3 regions of the Brevibacterium sp. CFH 10365 genome follow, and region 1 is predicted to be linked to each of the others. Evidence: predicted binding sites of a transcription regulator. Region 1 holds the regulator's gene; each other region holds the start of a gene.
What was found. The regulator HrcA, encoded in region 1, represses chaperone genes, less so after heat shock. The targets are predictions, from matches to a motif close to TTNGCACTCGNNNNNNNCGAGTGCNAA.

Region 1 (4,056 bases):
TCCCTGTTGAGGCTGCTGAGTGTGCGGCTGCTGCGAGCCCGACTGCGGCGAATAGTTCGGCGGCATCGGCTGCGACTGTCCGTTGTTCGGCTGCTGCGGGTTGTCCGACATGAGAGTCCCTTCAGAGTTTGCGATGACCCCACACTAACCCAGAGAGTGCGGGGTGACGGGGAATGGTCACTTCACGAAGTTGATGGTGAGCGGGAACTTGTAACCTTCGCCCTTGTTCGCCGCGACGGCCGCGATGATGTAGAGGACGACGTAGACGAGCGGGACGATGAGCGCTGCATACACGAGGAGGATGCCGATACCGAATGTCACAAGTGCCAGCATGAAACCGAGGATGCCGAAGACGAAGAGGGCCCCGAAAGTCACGATCGTGTTCGTGATCAGCGCGTTGAGGCCCTGACGGGAGTGCTCCCGGACGAAGGGCGATTCGTCCTTCTTCACGAGGAACATGATGAGCGGCATGAAGCCGAAGATGATCGCGCCGAGGTGGGTCCACAGTGCCGTGGTCCGGTCGGGTTCGTGAGCCATCCAGAACTGTTCGGAACCAAGGCCGTAGGCCTGCTCGGGCAGAGAGCGGGAGTCGAACATCGCCGGATTGTGCATCTGCGGCATTCCGTACCCGGGCTGAGCGCCGTAACCCGGTTGAGCGCCGTACCCGGGCTGACCGCCGTACCCGGGTTGTGAGCCGTAGGCGGGTTGCGAGCCGTAGGCGGACTGGCCGCCGTAGCTCTGCGGCTGAGAGTACTGCTGGTTCTGCGGAGCGTAGGGCTGCTGCGGTCCGGAGGCCTGAGAGTAGTTCGGGGGCATCGGACGGCTGCCGGGCTGTTCGGGGGTGAACGACATGGGGATCCTTTCGACGAACGCTTGCCATTCACCCTAGCGGAGCGACCCACACCGAGGATGTCGGGAAAGCCTCACTCCTGTGACAGTTTCGGCACACGCCGACCGCGTCGGGCCACCGGAGACGCTCAGCCGACGGTGACGAAATCGATGAGCTCCTCGACCCGCCCCGACAGCGTCGGTTCGACATCGGCGATGGTGCTGACCTTCCCGAGGATGCGCACCCACCCGCGAGCGACATCCCGATGGTCGGCATGCGGCCACCCGATGCGACGCAGGATTCCCGTCTTCCAGTCCTCGCCCCGGGGGACGACCGGCCATTCGCGGATTCCGACGACATGGGGCTTCACCGCCTGCCAGATATCGACGTAGGGGTGACCGATGATGTGGACGACGTCGCGATAGCGCGGATCGGCGCGGACAGCCTCGGCGATCTTCGATTCCTTAGTCCCGCTCACCAGGTGGTCGGCGAGGACACCCACCCGGTGGTCCTGGTCCGGACCGAAGGCCTCCAGCTTGTCGGCGACATCGTCGAGACCGCCCAGAGGTTCGACGACGACGCCCTCGATGCGCAGATCATCGCCCCAGATCTTCTCGACGAGTTCGGCATCGTGCTTGCCTTCGACCCAGATCCGCGAGCCGCGTGCCACCCGAGCCTTCGCACCGGCCACGGCGCGAGAGCCCGAAGCGGTCCGTCCGGGCTCTCGCGCCCGCTTCTTCGGCAGCTGCACATCGACCGGCTGCCCTTCGAGGAGGAACCCCGGCCCCAGGGGGAAGGCGCGCACCTTTCCGACGCGGTCCTCAAGCTTGACGATGACCCCGGCCGTGGTCTTCTCCGCACCGACGACAGCGCCGACATAGCCGCTCACGGCATCCTCGAGGACCATGCCCAGGCCGAGCTCGACCTGGCGGGACTTCTTCGGCCGGTGTGACGAGGGTGAGGAACCGGAGAGCACATCGGGGCCATAGCGATCAAAAGCATTCACGGGCAACCACCCTAGTCAAGGACTCTCCCGCATGGGCGCAGACCCGCAGGCCACCCCAGAAATGAATTCCTGGAACGAGAGGCGTAGAATTGGCACTCAGGCCCAAGGAGTGCCAAGCGCAGGCGCGGAACCGCGATCGGCCCGGCGAGACGGAGAGGAGACCCGCGATGAACGACAGCAGACGAGCACAGGTGCTGCGCGCCATCGTCGAGGACTTCGTCGCCACCAACGAACCCGTGGGATCGAAGGCGATCGTGCAGCGCCACACCCTCGGCGTCTCTCCGGCCACGATCCGCAACGATATGGCCCAGCTCGAACTGGAGGGCTATATCGCCCAGCCCCACACCTCGGCCGGCCGGATCCCCACCGACCTGGGGTACCGGATGTTCGTCGATCGCATCGACGAGTTCAAACCGCTGACCACCGCAGAACGCCGCGCGATCCTCCAGCTCATCGACGGTGACGTCGAACTCGACGAGATGCTCGACCGCACCGTCCGCGTCCTCTCCGGCCTCACCCGCCAGGTGGCCCTCATCCAGTACCCGACGGTGTCACGGGCCCGCATCAAACACATCGAGATCGTCGGTCTCGGTCCCGGCCGCATCCTCGTCGTCCTCATCACCGATGCCGGACAGGTCGAACAGAAGACCGTGATCACCCCGACCCCGGTCGACGAAGACGCCGTGCGCGGACTGCGCGATCAGATCAACGCCGAGTTCGCGGGGCGCACACTCGCCCAGATCTTCGGATCGACTTCCGCCGCCGAGGCGGCCGCCCCCGAACCGAGTGAGGCGGCTGCTCGTGACGACTCCGGCCTCAAGCAGGTCCGCGCCGCCGTCGTCGACCTCGTCGCCGCGACCCGTGAAGAGCGCATCATCATGGCCGGCACTGCGAATCTCGCCCGCTCCGGAAGCGAATTCGGAGAGAAGATGGCCCCGATCCTCGAAGCCTTCGAGGAGCAGGTGGTCCTGCTCAGGCTGCTCACCTCGATGGCCGAAGACCACGAGGAGATCAGCGTGCGCATCGGGCGTGAGAATACTCACGAATCGTTCAGCTCGACTTCCGTCGTCGCCGCCGAATATGGTCATGACGCGGGTTCCTCGGCCAGACTGGCAGTGCTCGGCCCGACCCGAATGGACTATCCGACGACGATCTCGGCAGTCCGTGCCGTCGCGAAATACGTGTCCTCGATCCTGGATCGAGGGTAGGGCCCGAAGTGACGACGACCAGACGCGCCCGGAGCCGGGCAGCACAACATCGGTGAGGACCGCGCAGCAGCGCAGCCGCCACCACCACGAACAGAGAACACCACTACGTCAGGGAGAGAGAAGTTTCTGTGGCCGATCACTATGAAACACTCGGAGTGTCCAAAGATGCTTCCGCGGCTGAGATCAAGGCGTCGTACCGGAAGCTGGCACGCAAGTACCACCCGGACGTCAATCCAGGTCACGAAGACGAATTCAAAGCCATCTCACTGGCCTACGATGTGCTCTCCGATCCGGACAAGCGCCGCAACTACGATATGGGCGGCGGCGAGAACGGTCAGGGCTTCCCCGCCGGCGGCGGCGGATTCGGCGGATTCGGCGACATCTTCGAAACCTTCTTCGGCGGTGGCGGCGGCCAGGCCGGCGGCCCGATCCCGCGCACACAGCGTGGCAAGGACGCCCTCGTCGGCGTCAACATCGACCTGAAGACCGCAGCCTTCGGCGGCACCGTCGACCTCGATGTGACCACCGCGGTCGTCTGCGACACCTGCTCCGGTGCCGGCACTCAGGAGGGCACCAAGATCGAGACCTGCTCACTGTGCCACGGTGCCGGCAGCGTCCAGCGCATGACCCGGACCCTGCTGGGACAGATGGTCACGAACCAGACCTGCAACTCCTGCCACGGCTTCGGCACCGTCATCCCGAACCCCTGCCTCAACTGCCAGGGCGACGGACGTGTGCGCAAGCAGCGGACCATGAAGATCCGCATCCCCGCGGGCGTCTCCGACGGCACCCGCATCCAGCTGTCCAGCCAGGGCGAGGTCGGCCCCGGCGGCGGACCCGCCGGTGACCTCTTCGTCGAGGTCATGGTCACCCGCCACGAGGTCTTCCAGCGCGACGGCGACAACCTCCGCGCCGCCGTCTCGGTGCCGATGACCGCCGCGACCCTGGGCGCGACCATTCCGTTCGAGACCTTCGACGGCACCCAGGACCTCAACATCGCCTCCGGCACCCAG
Region 2 (4,056 bases), on a different contig from region 1:
GGCGATCGAAGCGGCATTGCGCAGTGCCGAGCGGGTGACCTTGACGGGGTCGATGATTCCGGCCCCGATGAGGTCGCCGTAGTCACCGATTGCGGCGTTGTAGCCCTGGCCCGACTCGAGGTCGGTCACCTTGGCGACGACGACGTAACCGTCCTGGCCTGCGTTCTCGGCAATCCAGCGCAGCGGCTGGACGACTCCGCGCTTGACGATGTCGGCACCGGTGAGTGCGTCACCGGACAGACCGAGGTCGTTGCCGTCGAGGACCTTCGCGGCGTGGATCAGAGCCGATCCACCACCGGCGACGACGCCCTCCTCGATGGCGGCACGAGTAGCGGACACAGCGTCTTCGACGCGGTGCTTGCGCTCCTTGAGCTCCACCTCGGTGGCGGCGCCGACCTTGATGACGGCGACTCCGCCGGAGAGCTTGGCCAAGCGCTCCTGCAGCTTCTCGCGGTCCCAGTCGGAATCGGTGTTCTCGACCTCGGCGCGGATCTGAGCGACACGACCGGCAACAGCATCGTCGGCACCTGCACCATCGATGATCGTGGTGTTGTCCTTGGTGACGGTGATGGTGCGGGCGTTGCCGAGCTCTTCCAGGGTCACCTGGTCGAGCTTCATGCCCATGTCCGGGGTGACGACCTGGCCGCCGGTGAGGACGGCGAGGTCTTCGAGGATGGCCTTGCGGCGGTCACCGAAGCCAGGAGCCTTGACGGCGGCGACGTTGATGATTCCGCGCAGCTTGTTGACGACCAGGGTCGACAGAGCCTCGCCCTCGATGTCCTCAGCGATGATGAACAGCGGCTTGCCGGCCTGCTGCACCTTCTCGAGGACGGGCAGGAGCTCCTGGATGTTGGAGATCTTGCCCTGGTTGATGAGGATGAGTGCGTCGGAGAGCACAGCCTCCTGACGATCGGCATCGGTCACGAAGTGCGGCGACAGGAAGCCCTTGTCGAACTGCATTCCTTCGGTGATCTCGAGCTCGACCGATGCGGCCTGGGACTCGTCGATCGTGATGACGCCGTCCTTGCCGACCTTGTCGAAGGCATCGGCGATGAGTTTGCCGATCTCTTCCGACTGGGCGGACAGTCCGGCGACGTGCGCGATCTCCGAGGAGTCGGCGACGTCGCGGGCGATGGTGCCCAGCTGCTCCGAGACGGCCTCGACGGCGGTCTCGATTCCGCGCTTGAGCTGACCGGGTGCGGCACCTGCGGCGACGTTGCGCAGTCCTTCGTTGACGAAGGCCTGAGCGAGAACTGTCGCGGTGGTGGTTCCGTCACCGGCGATGTCGTTGGTCTTGGTGGCGACTTCCTTGGCCAGCTGTGCGCCGAGGTTCTCGTACGGATCGTCGACCTCGACCTCACGGGCGATGGTCACACCATCGTTCGTGATCGTGGGAGCGCCCCACTTCTTGTCGAGCACGACGTTGCGACCCTTCGGTCCCAGCGTCACCTTGACGGTGTCGGCCAGGGTGTTGACACCCTTTTCGAGTGCACGACGAGCTTCGTCGTTGAATTCCAATGATTTAGGCATTCGTCCTCCTGTCAGTGAAGTAGTCGTTCAGGGGATTCAGCCGATGACTGCGAGCACGTCGCGAGCCGAGAGCACGAGGAACTCTTCGCCTGCGTACTTGACTTCGGTGCCTCCGTACTTGGAGTAGATGACCTTGTCGCCGACGGCGACGTCGACCGGCACGCGGTTTCCGTTGTCAGCAACGCGGCCCGGGCCGACTGCGACAACTTCGCCTTCCTGAGGCTTTTCCTTGGCGGTTTCGGGAATGACCAGACCACTGGCGGTAGTCTGTTCTGCTTCGACCTGACGGATGACAATCCGATCTTCGAGTGGCTTGATGGAGACCGACATATCGGGCCCTCTCCCTTCGCTGGGTTCTTCTTCATCGAGTCAGACGGCGGCTTCTGCCATGAACCTCTCGTCGTCGCGGGTGCCGAGCGATTCGACCGTCTCATGAAACTGGCACTCAATGAGTGCTAGTGCTAATTCGACTCTAGAACGCTCTTAGCACTCGGTCAACTTGAGTGCCAGCAATTCGTCATGCTCTGGGCGAAAGTTCAGACTGGGTGGCAAAAAGCGCGGGCCCCGAGGATCTCTCCTCGGGGCCCGCGCTCCTTGCTGACCGCCTCAGCTCAGTTGTCGATATCTGTTGTCAATGGCGGCCAGAGCTCGTTGCCGATCAGGCGACCGACCGGCGCTTGCCGATCCGGTGCCCTAGAAGCGGCAGCTGATCAGGCGCAGGTCCACTGGCCCCAGCCAGCCTCGGCCTGGAGCTTCTTCGCACGCTGGAACTGCTCCTGCGGGCTGGCGTCGGACGGGTTGCCGCTGCCCCCCATGGAGTGCCAGGTCTGCGGAAGGAACTGGAACAGACCGAAGTGGGTGCCGTTCGAGGCCTTGGGGTCGAACTGCGACTCGCACTCGACCACCTGGTACCACTTGGAACCGGGCCCTCCGAGCATGTCCTTGATCTCCTGGGTGCTCATGGAGCCGCCGCTGGAGCCGGAGCCGCCGCCGGTGCTCGAGTCACCGGAGTCGCCCGAACCGGAGTCACCGGAGTCACCGGAATCGGAGCCGCCGGTGTCAGCCGGTTCTTCCTTCTTCTTGGTGCCCTGGACGACGACCTTGGTCTTGGGTTCGGAGAGGACCTTCTCGTCCTTCTTCTCCTTCTTGACCTCTTCGCCGTTGATCGTCTTGACCTTGTAGGTGACCTGCTTCTGGCCGTCCTTGCCTTCGGCCTCGACCTTGGTCTCGCCTTCAAAGAGGGAATCGGACTTCTTGGTCTCGACCTCGGCCTTGATGGCCTGCTTGTCCTTGACGGTGTCGTTCTTCACGCGGTTGACGGTCAGCACCTGGCCGTCGGAGACCTCGGCGGACATCGGGACGGACAGGAAGTCGTCCTTGTCGAGCTTGACGCCCGTGTCCTTGAGCGCTTCCTTCGCGGTGCCAACAGCGGCCGAGACCTTGTGGTCCTTGCCATCGGCGACGACGGTGAGGTCCTTCGACGTGGTCACGTCGATGTCATTGCCCTCGTCCTTCAGCCGCTGGCTGGCCTTCGCGTTGAGGTCGGCGCCCTTCGCGTCCACGCCGAGGTCGGCCAGAGCCTGACCCACGGTGTTCGCGTTGGTCCATTCGTTCGTGTCCTTGCCATCGACTGACAGCGCGACCTTCTTCGCCGTGTTGACGGTGATCGTCATGTCACGGTCGACCTTGGTGCCCACACCGGGCTTGACGTGGTCGCGCTTATCGACATCGATCTCGTGGCTGTCGAGGATGTCCCCGACGGTTCCACCGAAGGTCCGGATCTCCTCGGCCTGTCCGTTGACCTCCAAGGTCACAGGCTTGTTCATGGTCACGACAGCGCCCGTACCACCGACGAGTCCGGTGATCACGACCGCCTGTGCAGCGATCTGAACCTTACGGTTCTTCAGAAAATCAATCACAAAAATATCCCTGAGCAGAGTTTATCGACCTGTTCACTGTAACCGATTCGTTACACGCTCCGCAAAATATCACGGAAATGTAACGGTGTGAGTTTCCTGAGGGCGCGTCTGACCTGGAGTTCCCCCGTGATTCGGGGGCATTCCCGATCGTGACATTTCCTCGCCGAGGCGGCCCTGCGTCCCGTTACCTCGCTCACAGAACGAAGGACTGAACCCCGCTCAGTCCCAGCTGCCGAGGGCTCGCTCCGCGTTGTTCCAGACGGCAGCGCAGAGATCCTCTTCGCTCATCCCGCGCACGTCGGCGAGCTTCCGCGCCGTGATCGCGGTGAGGTAGGGACCTCCCGGCTTCCCGCGATGCGGGTGCGGCGTGAGGAAGGGTGCATCGGTCTCCGTCAGCAGCAGCTCCAGAGGAGCGGAAGCCGCCGCCCGCCGCAGCTCATCGGCGTTCTTGAACGTGAGGTTGCCGGCAAACGACATGTAATAGCCCTCGGCCGCACATTCGCGGGCCATCGCTTCGTCACCGGAGTAGCAGTGGAAGATCGTGACCTCGGGGGCGCCTTCCTCCTTGAGGATGCGCAGCACATCCGCGTGTGCCTCCCGGTCGTGG
Region 3 (4,056 bases), on a different contig from region 1:
TAGATGCACAGACACCTCTCGAAGGAGCACAACCTCTATGCCGCCGAATGACGACACCTCAGAACTGAGCGAGCTTGAGGTGGCCGTTTTGGAGTTCGAGCGGCGGTGGTGGAAATACGGAGGCGCCAAGGACCACGCGATCCGTGAGCGCTTCGACATGTCGGCCACCAGCTACTTCCAGATTCTGAACTCGCTTCTCGACAACCCTGCAGCTCTGGCCAGCGACCCCATGCTGGTCAAGCGCCTTCGCCGGATCCGCAGCACGCGGCAGAGCGAACGCGCCCAAGCCCGCGTCTCGAGGTAGACATGACCGACGAATTCGACGAGATCGAGCCCGGCCGGCGCAGCGGTGCCCATCGACAGGAGTCCGCAGCGTCGTCGAACATCGGTGCCATCTCGCTGGTCATCGTGCTCGCGCTGGTCGCGGTCCTGCTCGTCGTGGCCGCCATCAACATCATCTTCTCCTCGATGGGCAACCCTGAGTCGAAGATCGCCGACCCGCCGGCCTCCGAGTCGGCGTCGGCTGAACCCTCGCCGAGCGAGAGCGAAGTCAGCGTCGCAGACGACTCGATCACCGTCGATGTCCTCAACGGATCCGGCGTCTCCGGTGCTGCGAAGAAGTTCTCCGAAGCGGTCGAGGAGAAGGGGTGGAAGCTCGGCCAGGTCGGCAACTACTCGACGAACCTGACGGATTCGACCGTGTACTACAACGGCGAGGAGAACGCCTCGCAGGCGAAGCTCGTGGCCGAATCGCTGGGCGTCTCGGCCACGGAGGCCTCCACGGACTTCGAAGCCGACATCACCGTCGTCATCTGCTCGGACATCGCCGATCGCGGACCCGAACCCAGCGAAGGCGGGGACTCGGAGTGATCCGGGCCGCGGTTGTGCGGCAGCACGGCTGAGTCGGCGGTAGCAGCTCGGACTCGGCCGCCGCGGTTGCGGGGAGCTCATGGATCGGCGGGCCGCCTCGGCGAATTTCTGACCGAACGGTCTGATTTCGCTCGCGACAATCCCCGCTGTGAACAGGGAAGAAACCCTCAGATAACGAATCTATAACAGTATTGAACCGCTCTAGGCGGGATGCGTGCCTGCGGTAGAGTTGCACCAGCTAGGCAAGCACAGCACCTTGTGTTCTAATCGTGCTTCACCGAGATTATTCTCTAGAGGTCAATGAGAGAAGTCGCGGGGTCAGTTGAGTTTTACTAGCTTCCGCATCCCAGATGGGGTCATCTGATCGCGGCTGTGATGCGGGATTTCAATGGCACTGCACTGTATGGAGAAGTAATGGCACAAGGTACCGTCAAGTGGTTCAACGCTGAAAAGGGCTACGGATTCATCACCCTCGAAGGCGAAAACCAGGACGTGTTCGTTCACTGGAGCGCAATCCAGATGGATGGCTACCGCTCTCTCGAAGAGGGCCAGCAGGTTCAGTTCGAAGTTGGAGAAGGACAAAAGGGTCCTCAGGCGGAGTCCGTCACCCTCCTCTGAGACTGGCTGCTATCAGCACAGTTTTCTGATCCGCTGCGGTGGGTCGTCGGAATGACCTGCGGGCCGACCGGCGTCAACCGCACGGGGAGAGCGCCGAGCAGGCAACTGCTCGGCGCTTTTCAGTGCGCGCGGGCAGTAGGCTGCCCGTGGACGGCAAGCCACGGGGTCGTGGCCCATCCGATTCCTGCGACTTGCCGGTCATGGATCAATCGGCGTGATTGACCACCTTGTTTCGCAATGCTCAGTTTCCTCGGTGTGCTTTTCAGAGTAGGCAGTACCGAATGCCGAAAGTGCGGAAAGGGAGGCCTCTGACGTCGACCTGCGGGTCGCGGGCGGAGTCTGTTCGCAGGCTAGGGCGCGAGTCGAGGGCAGGATTTCGGGCCCGCACCGCCCTGGGCGCGCCGCCTGCGCCAAATGTTTCGCGCTGGGCCGAACTGTGCTGTTCGCCTTCACCGCGCGCCGACAACTCGCGGATCTGAACTGCCCTCGCCCATCTTGGCGGGCGACAAACATTTGCACTCGCATGGGTAGAGTGCTAAATCTAGTACTGGTGAAAACCGACGGGTTCCCACCAGTCGTCTCGAGAGCGTGGTCCATATGTGGAATGGAACATGCGGACACACTCTCTGCCGTCGCGGGCGTTGACGACTGCTCTGGATTCCCACTCCACTCCATCAGGGAGGATCTAAGCCGCTATGGCAAAGATGATTGCATTCGACGAAGAAGCTCGTCGAGGACTCGAAGCTGGCCTCAACCAGCTTGCGGACGCGGTCAAGGTGACCCTTGGACCCCGCGGTCGCAATGTCGTGCTCGAAAAGCAGTGGGGCGCACCGACCATCACCAACGATGGCGTCTCCATTGCCAAGGAGATCGAACTCGAGGACCCCTACGAGAAGATCGGCGCCGAGCTCGTCAAGGAAGTCGCTAAGAAGACTGACGACGTCGCAGGCGACGGAACCACCACCGCTACCGTGCTCGCTCAGGCCCTCGTCCGCGAAGGCCTGCGCAACGTGGCAGCCGGTGCTGATCCGCTCAGCCTCAAGCGCGGCATCGAGAAGGCCGTCGAGGCAGTGACGCAGGTTCTGCTGAACAACGCCATCGACATCGAGACCAAGGAACAGATCGCCGCCACCGCAGGCATCTCCGCTGGAGATCCCGCCATCGGCGAACTGATCGCCGAGGCCATCGACAAGGTCGGCAAGGAAGGCGTCGTCACCGTCGAGGAGTCCAACACCTTCGGACTCGAACTCGAACTGACCGAGGGTATGCGCTTCGACAAGGGCTACATCTCCGGTTACTTCGTCACCGACACCGATCGCCAGGAAGCTGTCCTTGAGGATCCCTACATCCTCATCGTCAACTCCAAGATCTCGAACGTGAAGGACCTGCTGCCCGTCCTCGAGAAGGTTCAGCAGTCCAACAAGCCGCTGTTCATCATCGCCGAAGACGTCGAGGGCGAAGCCCTGGCCGTCCTGGTGCTGAACAAGCTCAAGGGCACCTTCAAGTCCGTGGCTGTCAAGGCTCCGGGCTTCGGTGACCGTCGCAAGGCTCAGCTCGCCGACATCGCCATCCTCACCGGTGGCCAGGTCGTGTCCGAGGAGGTCGGGCTCAAGCTCGACAGCGTGACCACCGATCTGCTGGGCACCGCCCGCAAGGTCGTCATCACCAAGGACGAGACCACCATCGTCGAGGGCGCAGGAGACGCCGAGGAGATCGCCGGACGGGTCGCTCAGATCCGCGCCGAGATCGAGAACTCGGACTCCGACTACGACCGTGAGAAGCTGCAGGAACGTCTGGCCAAGCTTGCCGGCGGAGTTGCAGTCATCAAGGCCGGAGCCGCCACCGAGGTCGAGCTCAAGGAAACCAAGCACCGCATCGAAGATGCAGTGCGCAACGCCAAGGCTGCTGTGGAAGAGGGAATCGTCGCCGGCGGCGGCGTCTCGCTCATCCAGGCTGGCAAGGCCGCATTCGCCGACCTCGCACTCGAGGGAGACGAGGCCACCGGTGCCAACATCGTCAAGGTTGCCATCGAAGCCCCGCTGAAGCAGATCGCCACGAACGCCGGCCTCGAAGCCGGTGTGGTTGCCGACAAGGTCGCCAACCTCGAAGCCGGATTCGGTCTCAACGCCGCAACCGGTGAGTACGAGGATCTGCTGGCCGCAGGCATCAACGACCCGGTCAAGGTGACCCGCTCTGCTCTGCAGAACGCCGCCTCGATCGCCGGTCTGTTCCTCACCACCGAGTCGGTCGTCGCCGACAAGCCCGAAAAGGCCGCCGCAGGTGCAGACGCAGCTGCCGGCATGGACGGCATGGGTGGAATGGGCGGCATGGGCTTCTGATAGTCCCCGCTCGTTCGATCGGCCGTGCCGGTGCCCGCAAGGGCGCCGGCACGGCTTTTCTCATGCTCGCCTTCTCCAGCCGTGTTTCCGCCGTTCCCGGGGCAGAGGGTCCCGCATTCCCCGGGCAGAGCGTCTCGCATTCCCGGGCAGAGCGCCCGGCACTCTCGAATTCTCTCGCCGAGGCGGCTCACCGAACCGTTGTTCCGCCGCCCGCGCTCCGCATAGGCTG

Region 2: groES (co-chaperone GroES) is a predicted target of HrcA. The motif match lies at 2,014-2,040, and genes of this name have one in related genera.
Region 3: groL (chaperonin GroEL) is a predicted target of HrcA. The motif match lies at 2,001-2,027, and genes of this name have one in related genera.

Annotation. Positions count from the first base shown of each region.
Region 1 is NZ_VIGO01000002.1:6,065-10,120, forward strand. It holds gene FHG09_RS03260 (DUF4870 domain-containing protein) at 1-111, opposite strand, end outside; gene FHG09_RS03265 (DUF4870 domain-containing protein) at 178-852, opposite strand; gene FHG09_RS03270 (DUF3097 family protein) at 978-1,841, opposite strand; gene hrcA (heat-inducible transcriptional repressor HrcA) at 2,003-3,043, shown strand; gene dnaJ (molecular chaperone DnaJ) at 3,172-4,056, shown strand, end outside.
Region 2 is NZ_VIGO01000004.1:150,370-154,425, forward strand. It holds gene groL (chaperonin GroEL) at 1-1,530, opposite strand, end outside; gene groES (co-chaperone GroES) at 1,567-1,860, opposite strand; gene FHG09_RS09310 (resuscitation-promoting factor) at 2,241-3,449, opposite strand; gene FHG09_RS09315 (TatD family hydrolase) at 3,669-4,056, opposite strand, start outside.
Region 3 is NZ_VIGO01000003.1:14,492-18,547, reverse strand. It holds gene FHG09_RS06290 (DUF3263 domain-containing protein) at 38-304, shown strand; gene FHG09_RS06285 (LytR C-terminal domain-containing protein) at 307-870, shown strand; gene FHG09_RS06280 (cold-shock protein) at 1,285-1,488, shown strand; gene groL (chaperonin GroEL) at 2,184-3,827, shown strand.